Regions from separate parts of the Pseudomonas sp. Cab53 genome, predicted to be linked through region 4. Evidence: predicted binding sites of a transcription regulator. Region 4 holds the regulator's gene; each other region holds the start of a gene.
The links. The regulator sigma-54, encoded in region 4, starts transcription at its own class of promoters, with help from an activator protein. The targets are predictions, from matches to a motif close to ANTGGCATNNANNTTGCTNT.
Positions count from the first base shown of each region.

Region 1 (4,811 bases), 2.0 Mb from region 4:
CCACCCTGACCCCCTATTCCGGCAAGTTCGCCGGCTACCGTATCCGCAAGGGCCGACTCAACCTGGACCTGCATTACCGGATCACCAAGGGTCAGCTCCAGGCTGAAAACAAAGTGGTGGTCGAGCAATTGCAACTGGGGGAAAAAGTCGACAGCCCGGACGCCGTGAGCCTGCCATTGAAGCTGGCCATCGCACTACTGAAGGACTCCGAAGGCAAGATCTCCATCGAACTGCCGGTGACCGGCAACCTCAACGACCCGCAATTCAGCGTCATGCCGATTGTCTGGCAGACCTTGCGCAACCTGGTGGTCCGCGCGGCGCAGGCGCCGTTCAAGCTCATCGGCGGGCTGGTGTCCGGTGGCGGTTCGGAGGACCTCGGCAGCGTGGCATTCGCCCCAGGTTCAAGCGACTTGAGCAAAGAAAGCGAGGGCGTGCTGCTCAAACTTTCCGAAGCCTTGGGCAAGCGCCCGGAACTGCGCCTGGAGATCGAAGGCACGGCGGCCGAAAGCAGCGACGGCCCGCTGCTCGCCGCCCAGCGCCTGGAACGTGAATACCAGTACAACTACTACAAGATGCTGCAGCGGCGCGGCGACAAGGTGCCGGCCCAGGCCTCGCTGTTGCAGGTGCCCGAAGATGAAAAGGCACCGTTGCTCGAAGGCATCTATCGCACCCGCCTCAAGACCCAGCCGCCGGCCGAATGGGCGCAGCTGGACAAAAAAGCGCGCACCGACAAGCTGCGCGAAAGCGTGATCAAGTTCTGGAGCGGCAGTGATGTGTTGCTGCGCCAACTGGGGCAAGAGCGGGCCGGTAGCATCAAGGACTTTTTGGTGGACAAAGGGCGCCTGGCCGACGACCGCGTCTACTTCATCGACGCCAGCCTCGGCCAGGCCGAGAGCGACGGACGCGTCATTACCCCCATGCACCTGGATGCCGAATGATGAAGTGTTTGTACCTGCTCGGGCTGGGCGCATGGCTGGCCGCCGGCACGGCATCGGCAGCCGATACGCTGCGTTGCGGCAGCCAGTTGATCAGCGTCGGCGACCGCTCCAGCGAAGTGCTGCAAAAGTGTGGCGAGCCTGCGGCGCGGGACGACCTGGGCTACAAGCGCAGCGTCAATCGCCGGGAAGAATACCCGGTTGAGGAATGGACCTACGGCCCCAACAGCGGCATGTACCAGTACCTGCGTTTTGAGGGAAACCGGTTGGTGCAGATCACCAGCAAGCGCGGGCGCTGAAAGGGCGCCCTCTTCGCGAGCAAGCTCGCTCCCACAGGGATCGTGCAGGCCACCCCATGTGGGAGCGGGCCTGCTCGCGAATACCCACCACCCCCGCTCACGCCAGTTTTCCACCCCTGAATAGAACAGGCCCCCGGCACGTATGCCGGGGGCCTGTAATGGCCACGTCCGTGTGGCCTTCGCATGAACTTCAAAAGCAACGGCAGGCGTATGACTCAGCCCGCTTGCCGCGCCTTCTCCCGGTCCAGGCGAGAACTCGTCAGCCTTACTCGGCTTTCAGGCCATCAGCTGAGACGGCTTTGACGCCTTTGATTTTCTTGGCAATGGCCACGGCCATGTCTTTTTGCGAATCAGTCACGGCCACGGTGGAGGACAGCGACACAACACCTTTGTTGGTTTCAACTTTGATGTCGGAGCCTGGAATACCTTTTTCGGTCAGCAGGTCAGCCTTGACCTTGGTGGTGATCCAGGTGTCGGAAGTGGTTTCCTTCGCCTTGGTCACTTCGCCAGCAGCCAGCATCATTGGAGCCTGAGTTGCTTGAGTGGTCTCGGCGAATGCGCTAGCCATGGTCAGGGTCAGAGCGGTTGCAGCAGCGGCAGTGATAGCGAACTTCTTCATACGAGTAACTCCTGTTTTTCTCAGAAACTGCCGGATTTGCATCCAGCAGGGTTACCAGGAGTAGTGCGAAGGCTGTGCCAGTTTTGATAAATCAATTAATTCCTTATAAATCAAATAGTTAAGCGAAGCGGCAAAATTCATAATCATGCAAATTGCATGAGCCTCCCATTTTCAACATGCAACTTGCCGATTCTGCCTCGCCGCTAAGCTGATGAATCAAAGAAGGTTTTAAACGGCGAGGGAGTGCCCCATCGCCGCGCAGTATCAGGTACCAGGGCAAGCGGTCGGCAGGTATTCCTTGGGTGCGGTGGATGCGCATGTCCAGGCGCCATTGACATCACGGCTAAGCGTGATCGTTTTACCTGCTATGGCGGCAGGGGCGTTCTGGAGGGTACAAATGATAGAGCCTGCCGTCGTGGCTGTACCTGTTAGCGAGATGGCGCAATTATTGGTTGTGGACGGGGCGTTCATGAGGGCCAACGTTGGCGTAACCCCCTGATTCATCTGATCCTCGTACGCTACCTTCAGCGCGGATATTTCCCCCAGTCCGGCGGTAGCCTTCGCCCGCGCCTGGTACCTGGAATACTGCGGCAACGCAAACGTCGCCAGGATGCCGATGATCGCCACGACGATCAGCAGTTCGATCAGGGTAAAACCTTTTTGCTTGCTCATAGACTTCTCCATCGCATGAGGCGGAATCTCATGTCCTGAGGCGGCTATTGCACGGCACATGCCAACCCTCAAGACGCCACTGACAAAGGACTTCGCCGGCCAGAAGCCTTGCGTCCTACCCCAACAACCGCACTATCTGACACTTTTTGTCACCCCGCCTCGCTGGTTTGGCGTCGATGCTTGACTAGGCTATAAGTCATGAACTGTCCGCGTCTGGTATCCCCATGCCCATGAATGACATCGCACTCAGCGGCTTGACCAAGCAACTGGTGTTGGCTGAACTGATCACCGAGCAGAATGCCCAGCAGGCGTACCAGCAGGCCCAGCGCAATCGCATGCCCCTGGTCAGCTACCTGGTACAGAACAAACTGGTCCAGAGTCGTCAGGTTGCGGAAATTGCCTCGGAGCATTTCGGCGTCGCCCTGCTGGATCTCAACAGCCTCGACAAGGAGAACCAGCCCGCCGGCCTGGTCAGCGAAAAACTGGTCCGCCAACACCACGCCCTGCCGCTCTGGCGACGTGGCAACAAGTTGTTCGTGGGCATCTCCGATCCAACCAACCACCAGGCCATCAATGACATTCAGTTCAGCACCGGCCTGACCACCGAAGCCATCCTGGTGGAGGACGACAAACTCAGCGACGCCATCGAAAAGTTCTTCGAGTCCAGCAGCACCGGCCTGGAGGGCATGGGTGATGTCGACCTCGACGGCCTGGACATCGAGTCGGACGACGATCGCAAGCAGGACACCCTTGCTGGCCAGGACGCCGACGACGCGCCGGTGGTGCGGTTCGTCAACAAGATGTTGCTGGACGCGATCAAGGGCGGTTCCTCCGACCTGCACTTCGAGCCGTATGAAAAATCCTATCGGGTGCGGGTGCGCACCGACGGCATGCTACGTGAAGTGGCCAAGCCGCCCACCCAACTGGCCGGCCGTATCGCCGCACGGCTGAAGGTCATGGCCAGCCTGGACATTTCCGAGCGCCGCAAGCCCCAGGACGGACGCCTGAAAATGCGCCTGTCGAAAAACAAGTCGATCGATTTCCGGGTCAACACCCTGCCCACGCTCTGGGGCGAAAAAGTGGTCATCCGGATCCTCGACCCTTCCAGCGCGCAAATGGGCATCGACGCCCTGGGCTACGAGCCTGACCAGAAAGCGCTGTACATGGCGGCGCTCAAGCAACCCCAGGGGCTGATCCTGGTCACCGGGCCCACCGGCTCGGGCAAGACTGTATCGCTCTACACCGGGCTGAACATCCTCAACACCGTGGACATCAACATTTCCACCGCCGAGGATCCGGTGGAGATCAACATGGAAGGCATCAACCAGGTCAACGTGAACCCGCGCCAGGGGCTGGATTTCGCCCAGGCCCTGCGCTCGTTCCTGCGCCAGGACCCGGACGTGATCATGGTCGGCGAGATCCGCGACCTGGAAACCGCCGAGATCGCCATCAAGGCCGCCCAGACCGGTCACCTGGTGCTCTCCACGCTGCACACCAACAGCGCGGCGGAAACCCTGATCCGCTTGCAGAACATGGGCATCCCCGGCTTCAACATCGCCACCGCCGTGCACTTGATCATCGCCCAGCGGCTGGCGCGCAAGTTGTGCAACCACTGCAAGAAAGCCCTCGAGATTCCCGACGAAACCCTGCTCAAGGAAGGCTTCCCCCGGGAACGCATCGGCTCATTCACGATCTATGAGCCGGTCGGTTGCCAGCAGTGCAACAGTGGCTACAAAGGGCGCGTGGGGGTCTACGAAGTGGTCAGGAATACACCTCAGTTGCAACGCCTGATCATGGCCGAAGGCAACTCGTTGGAAATCGACCTGCAAATGCGCAAGGACGGCTTCAATGACCTGCGCACCTCGGGGCTGCTCAAAGTGATGCAGGGCGTCACCAGCCTCGAAGAAATCAACCGCGTCACCAAGGATTGAACATGGCGGTCAAGGCAGTCAAAACCGATGTTTACACCTGGGAAGGCAAGGACCGCAAAGGCACGAGGATGACCGGCGAGCTGACGGGGCAGAGCACCGCCCTGGTCAAGGCCCAGTTGCGCAAGCAAGGCATCAACCCGCAGAAGGTGCGCAAGAAGACCTCTTCGATCTTCAGCAAGGGCAAGCGCATCAAGCCGTTGGACATCGCCCTCTTCACCCGCCAGATGGCCACGATGCTCAAGGCCGGCGTGCCGCTGTTGCAGGCGTTCGACATCATTGGCGAGGGCTTCGACAACCCCAACATGCGCAAGCTGGTGGACGAGGTGAAGCAGGAAGTCGCTGCCGGTAACAGCTT
Region 1 is NZ_AP021902.1:5,254,736-5,259,546, forward strand. It holds gene KI241_RS23005 (DUF748 domain-containing protein) at 1-938, shown strand, start outside; gene KI241_RS23010 (DUF2845 domain-containing protein) at 938-1,234, shown strand; gene KI241_RS23015 (BON domain-containing protein) at 1,500-1,853, opposite strand; gene KI241_RS23020 (pilin) at 2,118-2,525, opposite strand; gene pilB (type IV-A pilus assembly ATPase PilB) at 2,756-4,456, shown strand; gene KI241_RS23030 (type II secretion system F family protein) at 4,459-4,811, shown strand, end outside.
Region 1: the regulator sigma-54 is predicted to act here: its motif matches at 2,572-2,591, upstream of KI241_RS23020 (pilin).

Region 2 (4,811 bases), 670 kb from region 4:
GAACAGGTGGTGGTCAGGTTATGCCGTGCCTTCAAGCCTGAGGGGCCGACCAACTTGCAGTTCCGGCGTGGCGGCGACGGTTCCTGGAGCCTGCTGGAGATCAATCCGCGGATCTCCTCGACCAGTTCGATACGCCGCGCATTCGGCTACAACGAGGCGGCCATGTGCCTGGACTATTACCTGCACGGCAAGACGCTGGCCCGGCCTACGCTGCGCAGTGGTTTCGCTGTTCGTTATATAGAGGACTTCATTGTCTATGATCGGGATCATTTCTGACGTACATGGCAATTACAGCGCCCTTCGGACAGTGCTGGCCAAGCTCGACGAACTGGGTGTTACACAGATCATCTGCTTGGGCGACACCGCCGGTTACTACAGCCAGGTCAATGAATGCTGCGACGCCCTGCGCGAGCGGGACGTCTTCTCGGTGATGGGCAACCACGACTGGTACCTGGCCAAGCACGAGCGATGCCCTCGTTCCAACAGCGCCAATGCCTGCCTGGACTACCAGCAAGGCGTCGTCACGGCGCAGAACCTGGCCTGGCTGGGCTCGCTTGCGCAGCGCTCGAACCAACAGGGGGTGAGCATCGTCCACGGTGGCTGGAACGATCCGTTGGATGAGTACGTGCGACCTTCGCAGGCGTATTTTTCGCCCTTGCCTGGCCGCTACTTCGCCTCGGGCCATACTCATGTCCAGTACCTGTGGAGCGGCGAAGGCAAGGTCTACTGCAACCCTGGTTCAGTCGGCCAGCCCCGTGATGGTGACGCTCGGGCCGGTTTCGCCACCTGGGACGGTGAGGCGTTCGAGCTGCACCGGGTTGAATACGACATCGTTGAAACCCAGCAGGCGATGAAGCGAGCCGGATTCACTCCGTACTTCTATGAAAATCTTGATACAGGCAGCCAGATAGGTGGGCGGATCAGTGCGGTTTGAGGTTTTGTCCTTCGCGCCACCCATGACCATGCCCATCCAGGGAAGTTTGCAATGAGCAAAGAAACGATCTTCTTCAATCGCCCTTACATGACCGGCAAGGAACTGGATTACATCGCCCAGGCCAAGTTCGGCAACATGCTCGCCGGCGATGGCCCCTTCACCAAGCGGTGTCATCGCTGGCTGGAGGCGCAAACGGGCAGCAACAAGGCCCTGCTGACCCATTCATGCACCGCGGCCCTGGAAATGACGGCGTTGCTGCTGGATATCCAGCCTGGCGATGAAGTCATCCTGCCGTCGTATACGTTCGTCTCCACCGCCAATGCCTTCGTGTTGCGCGGCGCGGTGCCGGTCTTCGTCGATGTGCGGCCCGACACCCTGAACCTGGACGAGCGCCTGATCGAGGCGGCGATCACGCCACGGACCAAGGCCATCGTACCTGTGCACTACGCAGGCGTGGCCTGCGAGATGGACGAGATCCTGGCCATTGCCCGCAGGCATGGGCTGGCCGTGGTGGAAGACGCCGCGCAAGGTGTGATGTCGACCTACAAGGGGCGGGCGCTGGGCAGTATCGGTGACCTGGGGGCCTTCAGCTTTCACGAAACCAAGAACGTGATTTCGGGGGAGGGCGGGGCCTTGCTGGTCAATGATCCCGCGTTGGCGTTGCGGGCCGAGATCATCCGGGAAAAAGGCACCGATCGCAGCCGGTTCTTCCGGGGTGAAGTAGACAAGTACACGTGGCAGGAAGTGGGCTCCTCGTTCCTGCCGGGGGAAATGACGGCCGCGTTCCTCTGGGCCCAGTTGGAAGAGGCGCAAGCCATCACCAACCGCCGCCTGGCCCTCTGGGACAATTACCATGCGGCGCTGGCGACGCTTGAGCGGCAAGGGGCGCTGCGGCGTCCGATAGTGCCTGAAAACTGCCAGCACAACGCGCACATGTACTACGTGATCCTCGCCCCGGGCGTCGAGCGCCAGGCCGTCCTCGAAGAGCTCAAGCGACATGCCATCTACGCGGTGTTCCATTACGTGCCGCTGCATTCATCGCCCGGTGGCCTGCGTTATGGACGCGTGCAGGGGTCGATGGAGGTGACTGACGGCTATTCCGAGCGCCTGTTGCGTTTGCCCATGTGGCTCGGCTTGACCCATGAGCACCAGGAGCAGGTGGTGGGTGTGTTGGGCGATGCCTTGGCAAAGGCCTGACCTCCGCCAGCCGATGAGGCGCCTGGCATCAGGCCAGGTGCCAGGCCTTGCCACCTAGCGGCATAACACCGCCGGTTTTTCGACTTCGACACCCTCAACCTATCCTCTGTAAATCCCCCAGGCCCTTTGTTTACCGGGCCTTGGCCCGCCAGAAAAAAGTTGGTCTGCAAATTGCTTAAGGCTGTGCAACACAGCAGTGGACGGCAAACGTCCGGCATGCAGAGGAACGACAGTGGACAAGTACCTTTATGTGGCAATGACCGGCGCCAGCCAGAACGCACTGGCGCAACGGGCCCATGCCAACAACCTGGCGAACATTTCCACCAATGGTTTCCAGAAAGACCTGGAGCAGGCGCGCTCGATGCCGGTGTTCGGCGACAGCTTTCCGGCGCGGGCGTTTGCCATGTCCGAGCGACCTGCCACGGACTTCACACCGGGCGCGTTGGTGGAAACCGGTCGCGACCTCGACGTGGCGGTCAGCGGTCCGGGCTGGATGGCGGTACAGAATCCCGACGGTGGTGAAAGCTACGTGCGCACCGGCAGCCTCAATGTTGACGCCCTGGGCGTGCTGCGGGCCGGCAACGGCATGCCGGTGATGGGCAACGGCGGTCCCATCGCCGTGCCGCCGGAGCAGAAGATCGAAATCGGCCAGGACGGCACCATCAGCATCCGCGCCATGGGCGAAGGCCCGCGGGTAATGGCCGAGGTGGACCGCATCAAGCTGGTCAATCCGGACCTCAAGAACATGACCAAGGGCCTGGACGGTTCGATCCGGACCAAGGACGGCCAGCCGGCACCCATCGATGCCAACGTGCAGTTGGTCTCGGGGTTCCAGGAAGCGAGCAACGTCAATGCCGTGGACGAGATGACCTCGGTCCTGGCCCTGGCCAAGCAGTTCGAGCTTCACGTGAAGATGATGAACACCGCCAAAGAAGGCGATGAGGCTATGGCTCGGGTCTTGCAGATCTAACTATTAATGACAGCGTCGCGCCGATAATCAGGCGTACGAGGAGAATCGAATGCTTCCGGCTTTGTGGGTTGCCAAAACAGGTTTGTCCGCCCAGGACACCAACCTGACCACCATTTCCAACAACCTGGCGAACGTCTCGACCACGGGTTTCAAGCGTGATCGTGCCGAGTTCCAGGACCTGCTGTACCAGGTCAAGCGTCAGCCAGGTGCCCAGTCGACCCAGGACAGCGAGCTGCCGTCGGGCCTGCAAGTGGGTACCGGTGTGCGCATCGTCGGCACCCAGAAGAACTTCAACGCCGGCAGCCTGCAAACCACCGAGCAGCCGCTGGACATGGCCATCGACGGTCGCGGTTTCTTCCAGATCCTGCAGCCGGACGGCACCACGTCCTACACCCGTGACGGTACCTTCCACCTCGACTCCAATGGCCAGATCGTCAATGCCAGCGGTTTCGCCCTGGAACCGGCCATCATCATCCCGAACGATGCCCAGACCTTCACCGTGGGCCGCGACGGTACCGTGTCCATCACCGTGGCAGGCAACCCGGCCGCCCAGGTGATCGGCAACCTGCAGACCGCCGACTTCATCAACCCGGCCGGCTTGCAGGCCGTGGGCAACAACCTGTTCCTGGAGACCGCCGCCAGTGGCGCGCCGCAAATCGGCACCCCGGGCCTGAACGGTTTCGGCACCACGCTGCAGAACACCCTGGAAACCTCCAACGTGAGCACGGTCGAGGAGATGGTCAACATGATCACCACCCAGCGCGCCTACGAAATGAACTCCAAGGTGATCTCCACCGCCGACCAGATGCTCTCGTTCGTCACGCAGAATCTGTAATCGTCCCAACATCTGTACTTACGTAGACAGGGCGGCCCGTAGGTCGCCTGCAACACCGAGAGGTAGGGTCATGAAACGCTTTGTATCTGTACTGGCATTGAGTGGGATCACCGCGCTTGCGGGTTGTGTCGCGCCAACGCCCAGGCCCAATGACCCGTACTACGCGCCGGTGTTGCCGCGTACACCGTTGCCGGCTGCGGCCAACAATGGCTCGATCTACCAGGCCGGCTTCGAGCAGAACCTGTACAGCGACCGCAAGGCATTCCGGGTCGGTGACATCATCACCATCACCCTGAACGAGCGGACCCAGGCCAGCAAGAACGCCAACTCGCAGATGGACAAGACCAGCGCCACCAGCGTCGGCCTGACCTCGCTGTTCGGTTCCAGCCTGACCACCAACAACCCGATCGGCAGCAACGACCTGAGCCTCAATGCCGGCTACAACGCCGACCGGGCGACCAAGGGCGACAGCAAGTCCGGCCAGAGCAACAGCCTGACCGGTTCGATCACCGTGACCGTCGCCGACGTGCTGCCCAACGGCATCATCGTCGTGCGGGGCGAGAAGTGGCTGACCCTCAACACCGGTGACGAACTGGTGCGCATCGCCGGCATGGTTCGTGCCGACGACATCGCCACCGACAACACCGTTTCGTCCACCCGCGTGGCTGATGCGCGCATTACCTATTCGGGCACCGGTGCCTTCGCCGATGCCAGTCAGCCCGGTTGGTTCGATCGTTTCTTCCTCAGCCCGAAGTTCCCTTTCTAGGTGGCCCCGTTGAATCTTAAACAGCTGTTGCTCGGTGCGCTGATGATGTCGGCAGCCTTCGCCGCTCAAGCCGAGCGCCTGAAGGACATCGCCAGCATTTCCGGCGTGC
Region 2 is NZ_AP021902.1:1,676,561-1,681,371, forward strand. It holds gene KI241_RS07305 (ATP-grasp domain-containing protein) at 1-276, shown strand, start outside; gene KI241_RS07310 (metallophosphoesterase family protein) at 257-934, shown strand; gene rffA (dTDP-4-amino-4,6-dideoxygalactose transaminase) at 986-2,131, shown strand; gene KI241_RS07320 (flagellar basal body rod protein FlgF) at 2,364-3,101, shown strand; gene flgG (flagellar basal-body rod protein FlgG) at 3,151-3,936, shown strand; gene flgH (flagellar basal body L-ring protein FlgH) at 4,007-4,702, shown strand; gene KI241_RS07335 (flagellar basal body P-ring protein FlgI) at 4,745-4,811, shown strand, end outside.
Region 2: the regulator sigma-54 is predicted to act here: its motif matches at 2,290-2,309, upstream of KI241_RS07320 (flagellar basal body rod protein FlgF).

Region 3 (4,811 bases), 620 kb from region 4:
CTGCGCTGGGGCTGGCGGTGTGTCCGGGCTGGCGGCGGGCTGGCGCTCGATGCTGTTGAGCGGCGGCAGTTCCACCGTCTGGGCCGGTACGCCTTGGGGCGGCTGGTTGCTGTAGGCGGTGTTGCCCTCGGCGTCGGTGTATTTATAGATCTGCCCGACCGCCGGCAGTGTCAGCAGCCACAACAGCATTCCTGAAAAAACGCGACCCATAAAACCAACCGAGAATTGAATATGTCGGTTAGCAGCATAGGTCAGGGAGGGCGGATGGCCCAAGTTGTTGTAGAGCCCTTGTGGGAGCGGGCTTGCTCGCGAAGGTGCAATGTCAGGCAACGTGGATGTCAACTGACACACTGCTTTCGCGAGCAAGCCCGCTCCCACAGGGTAAGGGGCGTGTTTCAGGCTTTTGGGGCTGTACACAGCTCCCCGGTCGCCCGGATCAGGGCGAGTCGGTGCACTGGGTGCTGTTTGTCATTGTGGGTGGCGCGGGCCAGCCATTGCGGGCACTGCGGGTCGGTGCGGTAGGGGGCGAAGTCAGCCAGTTGTTGCAGCAGGCGCTTTTGCAGTCGATCGAGTTGCGGGCGGATCTCTCCTACCAGGTCGGGGCGCGGCAGGTCCGGTGCCTTGCCTGCCAGGGCCCAGTCGGACAGGTCGATGTATTGCACCATTTTGTTGGCTTCTATCTGGGCACTGAAGAACGCTTCCACGGTGTCGGCCGTGAGCTTGTAGGCCGGTGCCTGGGCGACGGCGGCGGCAATGACCTCGCGCTCGCGCTGGCGGTCTTCCACGGGTTTATGCGTGTCCCATTTGCTCAGCGCTACCTGATCGGCGATGGCGATGCGTTCGCCTATGGCATTGAGCAGCGGTGTAAGAGCATCCGGGGCGGGAGCGGCTTGGGCGGTGCTGGCCAGCACCACGGCGCAAAGGGCAAGGCCAAGCGTGAAGCGCAGCGTCATGGGCAGTCTCGTCTTGGAGGAGGGAAGTCAGCCATCATGCCCGTAATCTGCGCCCATAAAAAAGGCCTCCCGGAAGGAGGCCTCTTTTTATTTCACGCCGCGTGGGGCGACGCTACCGGATCAGCAGCTGTAGTACAGCTCGTATTCCAGTGGGTGTACAAAGGTGCGAACCTTGATTTCTTCTTCGCTTTTCAGTGCGATGTAAGCGTCGATGAAGTCGTCGCTGAATACGCCGCCCTTGGTCAGGAACGCACGGCCCTTGTCCAGCTCTTCCAGGGCTTCTTTCAGGCTGCCACACACCTGTGGGATTTCCTTGGCCTCTTCAGGCGGCAGGTCATACAGGTTCTTGTCGGCGGCATCGCCAGGGTGGATCTTGTTCTGGATACCGTCCAGGCCGGCCATAATCAGTGCAGCGAAGGCCAGGTATGGGTTGGCAGCCGGATCCGGGAAGCGGGCTTCGATGCGGCGGGCTTTAGGGCTGTTCACGTATGGGATACGGATCGAGGCGGAACGGTTGCGAGCCGAGTAGGCCAGCATGACCGGTGCTTCGAAGCCTGGGACCAGACGCTTGTAGGAGTTGGTCGACGGGTTGGTGAAGCCGTTCAGAGCCTTACCGTGCTTGATGATACCGCCGATGAAGTACAGGGCGGTGTCCGACAGGCCGGCATAGCCTTCGCCAGCGAAGGTGTTCTTGCCGTCTTTGGAGATCGACACGTGGACGTGCATGCCCGAACCGTTGTCGCCGTACAGAGGCTTGGGCATGAAGGTCGCGGTGCGGCCGTAGGCGTCGGCTACGTTGTGGACGACATACTTGAGGGTCTGGACTTCGTCAGCCTTCTTGACCAGCGTGTTGAATTTCACGCCGATTTCGTTCTGGCCGGCAGTCGCCACTTCGTGGTGGTGAACTTCGACGGTCTGGCCCATTTCTTCCAGTGCGTTGCACATGGAGGTACGGATCTCGTGGTCGAAGTCGAACGGTGGTACTGGGAAGTAGCCGCCTTTCACGCCTGGACGGTGGCCTTTGTTGCCGCCTTCCACGTCCTGGTCGGACATCCACGAACCTTGTTCGGAGAAGATCTTGAACATGGAACCGGAGATGTCGGACTTGAATTTGACCGAGTCGAAAATGAAGAACTCAGGCTCCGGACCGAAGAAAGCGGTGTCGCCGATACCGGTGGACTTCAGGTATTCCTCGGCGCGGTGGGCGATGGCGCGAGGGTCGCGGTCATAGCCTTGCATGGTCGAAGGCTCGATGATGTCGCAAACCAGGATCAGGGTCGGCTCTTCGGTGAATGGATCCAGGACGGCGGTTTCGTCGTCCGGCATCAGGATCATGTCGGAGGCTTCGATGCCTTTCCAGCCGGAGATGGAGGAACCGTCGAACATCTTGCCGATTTCGAAGAAATCGTCGTCCAGGGCATCACGGGCCGGCATGGTCACGTGATGTTGAGTGCCTTTGGTGTCAGTGAAGCGCAGATCAATCCACTTGACGTCATGATCTTTGATGAGTTGAACCGACTTCGACATATGTCCTCCGGGTGGCTTCGGGCGGGTAATGGTGTGCCCTAAGATATGGGTGATGCCGGCGCGAATACTCTGCCAAGGCAACCTGCCTCACAAGGGAGCAATTTGCATGCCAGTGCCCCAGCAATGGGTTTTTTGCACCAAATCCACGCTTTTCCAGCCAGAAACCGCAGATTGTCCGACAATGATGCACCGCAAAGTGGCGTTTTAAGGAGGGCTTGACCTGTTTTGGTGCATGCAAAACCATCTTCACATTAACTGGTTAAACCTTGAGCAATTTCCGCTATAATCCGCGCCCCCCTTTTTCGGCTGGCCGTTCGCGCGCTGTTTTCATGAAACTAATCGTAAAAGTCTTCCCCGAAATCACCATCAAGAGCCGCCCGGTCCGGATGCGTTTCATCCGCCAGTTGGCCAAGAACATCCGTGCCGTGCTCCGTGACCTGGATCCGGCTGTGGTGGTGAATGGCGTGTGGGACAACCTCGAGCTGGAAACCCGTGTCAGCGAACCCAAGATCCTGAAGGAGATGACCGAGCGTCTGAGCTGCATGCCGGGCATCGCGCATTTCCTGCAGGTGGACGAATACCCGCTGGGGGATTTCGACGACATCCTCGCCAAGTGCAAGCTCCATTACGGTGATGCGCTGGCCGGCAAGATTTTCTCGGTGCGTTGCAAGCGTGCCGGCAAGCACCCGTTCAGTTCGATGGACGTGGAGAAGTACGTGGGCAGCCAGTTGCGCCAGCAGTGCGGCGCCGCCGGTATTTCATTGAAGGACCCGCAGGTCGAAGTGCGCATCGAGATTCGCGACCAGCGGCTGTTCGTCATCCACAGCCAGCACGACAGCATTGGCGGTTACCCGCTGGGTTCGCTGGAGCAGACCCTGGTGCTGATGTCCGGCGGTTTCGACTCCACGGTCGCCGCCTACCAGATCATGCGTCGCGGCTTGATGGGGCATTTCTGCTTCTTCAACCTGGGCGGACGTGCCCATGAGCTGGGCGTGATGGAAGTGGCGCACTTCATCTGGAAGAAGTACGGCAGCTCCCAGCGTGTGCTATTTGTGAGCGTGCCATTCGAAGAAGTGCTGGGCGAGATTCTCGGTAAAGTCGACAACAGTCATATGGGCGTCATTTTGAAGCGTATGATGTTGCGTGCCGCGTCGAGCATCGCCGACCGCCTGCACATCGATGCGCTGGTCACGGGCGAGGCGATCTCCCAGGTCTCCAGCCAGACGCTGCCGAACCTGTCGGTGATCGACTGCGTCACCGAAAAACTCGTGCTGCGCCCGCTGATCGCCAGCCACAAGCAGGACATCATCGACACGGCCATCGAGATCGGCACCGCCGATTTCGCCCGGCACATGCCGGAGTACTGCGGGGTCATCTCGGTCAACCCGAAGACGGCGGCCAAGCGCGGGCGGGTGGAGCATGAAGAGAAAGAATTCGACATGGCGATTCTCGAGCGTGCGCTCGAAAATGCCAGGCTGGTGCCGATCGATCGCGTGATCGATGAACTGGGCCAGGACATTCAGGTTGAAGAAGTCGGCGAAGCGCTGGCCGGTCAGATCATCATCGACATCCGTCACCCGGATGACGCTGAAGACGACCCGCTGGAGATCGCCGGCATCGAGGTACAAACGATGCCGTTCTATGCAGTGAACGCGCGTTTCAAGGAACTGGACCCTACTCGCCAGTACCTGCTGTATTGCGACAAAGGCGTGATGAGTCGCCTGCATGCCCACCATTTGCTCAGTGAGGGGCATGCCAATGTGCGCGTTTATCGACCGAGCTAAGTGCCCGGGGCTGTTTGCCTGTGGCCTGCGTCACCGGCCCCCCGACGCCGCCGGCAAGCTGTAACGGCTTTGTCGGACTCAACGTAAATCGCTGTCACGTCCTGTCAGCACACCGAATCCTCTGATCGAGATACACAAGTGATCGAAAATCTACGCAACATCGCCATCATTGCCCACGTTGACCATGGTAAGACCACCCTGGTAGACAAACTCTTGCGTCAATCCGGCACCCTGGAGCGCAACGAGCTCAACGACGAGCGCGTGATGGACTCCAACGACCAGGAAAAAGAGCGCGGTATTACCATCCTGGCGAAAAACACCGCCATCAACTGGAATGGCTACCACATCAACATCGTGGACACCCCGGGCCACGCCGACTTCGGCGGTGAAGTAGAGCGCGTGATGTCGATGGTCGACTCCGTACTGCTGCTGGTCGATGCCCAGGACGGCCCGATGCCGCAAACCCGCTTCGTGACCAAGAAGGCGTTCGAAGCCGGTCTGAAGCCAATCGTCGTGATCAACAAGGTCGACCGTCCGGGCGCGCGTC
Region 3 is NZ_AP021902.1:388,235-393,045, forward strand. It holds gene KI241_RS01690 (DUF4124 domain-containing protein) at 1-210, opposite strand, end outside; gene KI241_RS01695 (chorismate mutase) at 396-953, opposite strand; gene glnA (glutamate--ammonia ligase) at 1,074-2,480, opposite strand; gene thiI (tRNA uracil 4-sulfurtransferase ThiI) at 2,810-4,264, shown strand; gene typA (translational GTPase TypA) at 4,403-4,811, shown strand, end outside.
Region 3: the regulator sigma-54 is predicted to act here: its motif matches at 2,575-2,594, upstream of glnA (glutamate--ammonia ligase).

Region 4 (4,811 bases):
GGCGTCCACGGGCATGCCACGTTTGAACCCGAACGACTCCACCAGGAACGCCGTACCTGGCTCCGGCTGGTTCAGCAGGCGCAACTTGATGGTGTCGCGCAGCTGATACAGGTTCAGGTTCGTGGTATTGACCTTCAGGTCCGCCAGGTCGGCAATCGGCCCCAGCAGTTGGCTCTCATCCTCGATGGCTTCGGCCAGGGAGCGATTGGCGTTGCTCAGCGGGTGGCGCCGGCGGGTTTCGGAAAACCGCTTGAGCAGTGTTTCTTCATCAGCATCCAGGTACAAGACATCGCACTGGATGTGCCGGCTGCGCACTTCCTCGAGCAGGGCCGGGAAACGCGACAGGTGGCTAGGCAGGTTGCGCGCGTCGATGGACACCGCCACCAAAGGCTGCGCCAGCTCGGTATGGATCATCGCGCGCTCGGCCAGCTCCGGCAGCAAGCCGGCGGGCAGGTTGTCTATGCAGTAGTAGCCGCTGTCCTCAAGCACATTGAGGGCCGTGCTTTTACCGGAGCCGGAGCGACCACTGACGATGATCATGCGCATGTTTAATGACCGTTCTGCTCGTCCAGGACAACCTGATACAAGGCTTGGTTAGTCGGTGCGCTGCGCAATTTTTCGCGCACTTCCTTGCGGTCCAGCATGCTGGCGATCTGGCGCAGCAGCTCAAGATGCGCATCGGTCGCCGCTTCCGGGACCAGCAGTACGAACAGCAGGTCGACCGGTGCGCCGTCAATGGCGTCGAAATCGATGGCGGCTTCAAGGTGCAGCAACGCGCTGATGGGCGAGGTGCATCCCTTGAGGCGGCAGTGAGGAATGGCGATGCCGTTGCCAAAACCGGTGGAGCCGAGTTTTTCACGGGCAACGAGGGCCTCGAAGACGTCCTGCATTTCCAGATCCGGCACTTCGCGGTGGATCAGGTTGGCGATTTGTTCGAGGGCTTTCTTTTTACTGCCGCCCGGCGCGTTCACCAGGGAACGGCCGGGGGTCAGGATGGTTTCTAGTCGGATCATGGATTGGGGGGTTAACGACCGGTAGCGCCCTGGAGGAGGCTCTGGGTCTTTTCCTTATGCTTTTTGAGTTGGCGATCCAGCTTGTCGGTCAGCAGGTCAATCGCGGCATACATGTCTGTGTGCTCCGCATTGGCAACCACCTCTCCGCCGGGAATATGCAACGTGGCTTCGATTTTCTGCAGCAGCTTCTCGACGTTCATCGTGACTTGCACATTGGTGATCTTGTCGAAATGCCTTTCCAATCGGTCGAGTTTTTCGCCGATATAGGTGCGCAGGGGTTCGGTCACTTCCAGTTGGTGTCCACTGATGTTGACTTGCATACAGCTTCTCCTTCGTTGCCAGTGCATAAAGCGGCAGGCAGAAATGCCTGCCACTGGAACGCTGTGGCGTGGCCTGTTACATCAACCGCTTGCGTTCGCTCGAAGGTGCGATCCCGAGGGATTCGCGGTACTTGGCGACGGTACGGCGGGCCACCTGAATGCCTTGTGCCTCCAGTAAACCAGCGATCTTGCTGTCACTCAACGGCTTTTTCTGATTTTCCGCAGCCACCAGTTTCTTGATGATTGCGCGGATGGCCGTGGACGAGCATTCGCCGCCTTCGGAGGTGCTGACATGGCTGGAGAAAAAGTATTTCAATTCATAGATGCCCCGTGGGGTATGCATGAATTTCTGGGTGGTTACCCGGGAAATCGTCGACTCGTGCATGCCCACTGCCTCGGCAATGTCATGCAGGACCAACGGTTTCATCGCTTCGTCGCCGTACTCCAGGAAGCCGCGCTGATGCTCGACGATCTGGGTGGCCACTTTCATCAGGGTTTCGTTGCGACTCTGCAGGCTCTTGATGAACCAGCGCGCTTCCTGCAACTGGTTGCGCATGAAGGTGTTGTCGGCGCTGGTGTCGGCGCGCCTGACGAAGCCGGCGTACTGGGCGTTGACCCGCAGCTTGGGCACCGACTCCTGGTTCAGCTCGACCAGCCAGCGATCGTTGTGCTTGCGCACGATGACGTCGGGCACCACGTATTCGGGTTCGGTGGATTCGATCTGCGAGCCGGGGCGCGGGTTGAGGCTCTGCACCAGTTCGATGACCTGGCGCAGTTCGTCTTCCTTGAGCTTCATGCGGCGCATCAACTGGCTGTAGTCGCGGCCGCCCAGCAGGTCGATGTAGTCGGTGACCAGTCGCTTGGCTTCGGTCAGCCAGGGTGTCTTGGCCGGCAACTGGCGCAGTTGCAGCAGCAGGCATTCGCCCAGGTTGCGGGCGCCGATGCCGGCCGGCTCGAACTGTTGGATCCGGTGGAGAACGGCCTCGATCTCGTCCAGCTCGATGTCGAGCTCGGGGTCGAAGGCTTCCAGGATTTCTTCCAGGGTCTCGTCCAGGTAGCCCTGGTTGTTGATGCAGTCGATCAGGGTGACGGCGATCAGGCGATCGGTGTCGGACATCGGCGCCAGGTTCAACTGCCACAGCAAGTGGCTTTGCAGGCTTTCGCCGGCGGAGGTGCGGGTGGTGAAGTCCCACTCGTCGTCATCGCTGCTCGGCAGGCTGCTGGCGCTGGTCTGGTAGACGTCTTCCCAGGCCGTGTCCACGGGCAGGTCGTTGGGAATGCGTTCGTTCCATTCGCCGTCCTCGAGGTTGTCCACCGTCGGGGCGGCTTCCTGGTAGGACGGTTCGGGGATCTCGGTGTTGGTCTTCTGCTCGACGTTGTCGGCCAGCGGGTCGGTGTTGTCGAAGTCGTCGCCTTCTTCCTGGCGTTCGAGCATCGGATTGGACTCCAGAGCCTCTTGGATTTCCTGTTGCAGGTCCAGGGTCGACAATTGGAGCAGGCGGATGGCCTGTTGCAGCTGCGGCGTCATCGTCAGCTGCTGGCCCATTCTCAAGACTAGCGATGGTTTCATGGCAGGGGCTTAACACCTTATTCGCCGGCGCACATGCGCCATCCACTACAGGGCGCCGAAGCGCCAAACTTAAGCAAATTATATGCCTGAAACTGAAGTGTTTGCCTAGGGCATCACCATAATAAAATCAGCAATGCCCGCGGCGATTCGCCAGACACTCGTGCTTACAGGCGGAACTCATGGCCCAGGTACACTTCCTTGACCAGGTCGTTGGCCAGGATGGCGGCGGAGTCGCCTTCGGCGATCAACTGGCCGTCATTGACGATATAGGCGGTCTCGCAGATATCCAGGGTCTCGCGCACGTTGTGGTCGGTGATGAGCACGCCGATGCCCTTGGCCTTGAGGTGGTGGATGATCTGCTTGATGTCGCCCACCGAGATCGGGTCCACGCCGGCGAAGGGTTCGTCGAGCAGGATGAACTTCGGTGCGGTGGCCAGGGCCCGGGCGATTTCCACCCGGCGCCGTTCACCACCGGACAGGCTCATGCCCAGGTTGTCGCGAATGTGGCTGATATGGAATTCCTGCAGCAGGCTTTCCAGTTCCTGGCGACGACCGGCCTTGTCGAGTTCCTTGCGGGTCTCGAGGATCGCCATGATGTTGTCGGCGACCGACAGCTTGCGGAAGATCGACGCTTCTTGCGGCAAGTAGCCGATACCGGCCTTGGCCCGGCCGTGCATCGGCTGGTGGCTGACATCCAGGTCGTCGATCAGTACGCGACCCTGGTCGGCCTGGACCAGGCCGACGATCATGTAGAAGCAGGTGGTCTTGCCCGCGCCGTTGGGGCCGAGCAGGCCGACGATCTGGCCGCTGTCGATGGACAGGCTGACATCACGCACGACTTGACGGCTCTTGTAGCTCTTGGCCAAGTGCTGAGCTTTCAGAGTTGCCATTACTGGGCCTTCTGGTCGGTTTTCTTTTTAGGCTGGATCACCATGTCGATCCGTGGGCGCTGCTCGGTCACCTTGCTGCCGGTGGCGCGACCGGCGCTGGCCAGTTTCTTGTTGGTGTCGTAGACGATCTTCTCACCCTGGGTGACGTTGTTGTCCTTGTCGACGACCTTGGCGCGGTCGATCAGAACGACGCGGTCCTGGGAGGCGTGGTACTGGATGGTCACGCCATAGCCCTGCACAGGCTTGGTGTCGCCGGCGGTCTGCAACTGCTCGAAGTAGGCCAGGTTGCCGACCGAGGTCACCACGTCGATGTCGCCGGACTGGGTGCGCGTGATGGTCACGGTGTTGCCGGTCACTTTCATCGAGCCCTGGGTGATGATCACATCGCCCTTGTAGGTGGCTACGCCGTTCTTGTCGTCCAATTGGGCGTCGTCGGCCTGGATGCGGATAGGCTGGTCGCGGTCGTTGGGAAGAGCCCAGGCGCTCGCGCTTCCCAGTGCTGCGCCCAGACTGAGCAAAATAGGGAGGGTTTTAGCGAGCTTCATACTGTCCTCTTACGTTCGATAGCAGGTGTATCCTGCTTTCCTTCAAATACGCCTTCATTCCCGTGCCGGTCGATACACCCCCGGCGCCGTCGATTCTAACGGGTTGCTCGGTCTGCGCATATTGTTGCTGCGGGAACACCGTCATGCGTGTGCTGGTGATGATGGTCGTGCGGTTCTTCTCGTCGGTCCGGGCCACGCGCACCGAGTCGATCAACTCCACTTCGGTGCCGCCGGAATTGACTTCGGCGCGCTTGCTCTGCACGTGCCACGGAAACTCGGTGCCGCGAAACATGTTCAGGTCCGGCGTGGTGACCAGCGTAATGTCGGTTGCCTTGACGTGGTCGACCTTGTCGGCTGTCATTTCGTACTGCACTTTTCCGTCGGGCAGGTATTGCAGGGTGTGGGTGTTGGTCGCATACCAGTCGATCTTTTCCTCGACCACCGGCGCGGGCTGGTCGAGAAACCGTTCCGGG
Region 4 is NZ_AP021902.1:1,010,777-1,015,587, forward strand. It holds gene rapZ (RNase adapter RapZ) at 1-546, opposite strand, end outside; gene ptsN (PTS IIA-like nitrogen regulatory protein PtsN) at 549-1,013, opposite strand; gene raiA (ribosome-associated translation inhibitor RaiA) at 1,025-1,333, opposite strand; gene KI241_RS04270 (RNA polymerase factor sigma-54) at 1,410-2,903, opposite strand; gene lptB (LPS export ABC transporter ATP-binding protein) at 3,068-3,793, opposite strand; gene lptA (lipopolysaccharide transport periplasmic protein LptA) at 3,793-4,338, opposite strand; gene lptC (LPS export ABC transporter periplasmic protein LptC) at 4,325-4,811, opposite strand, start outside.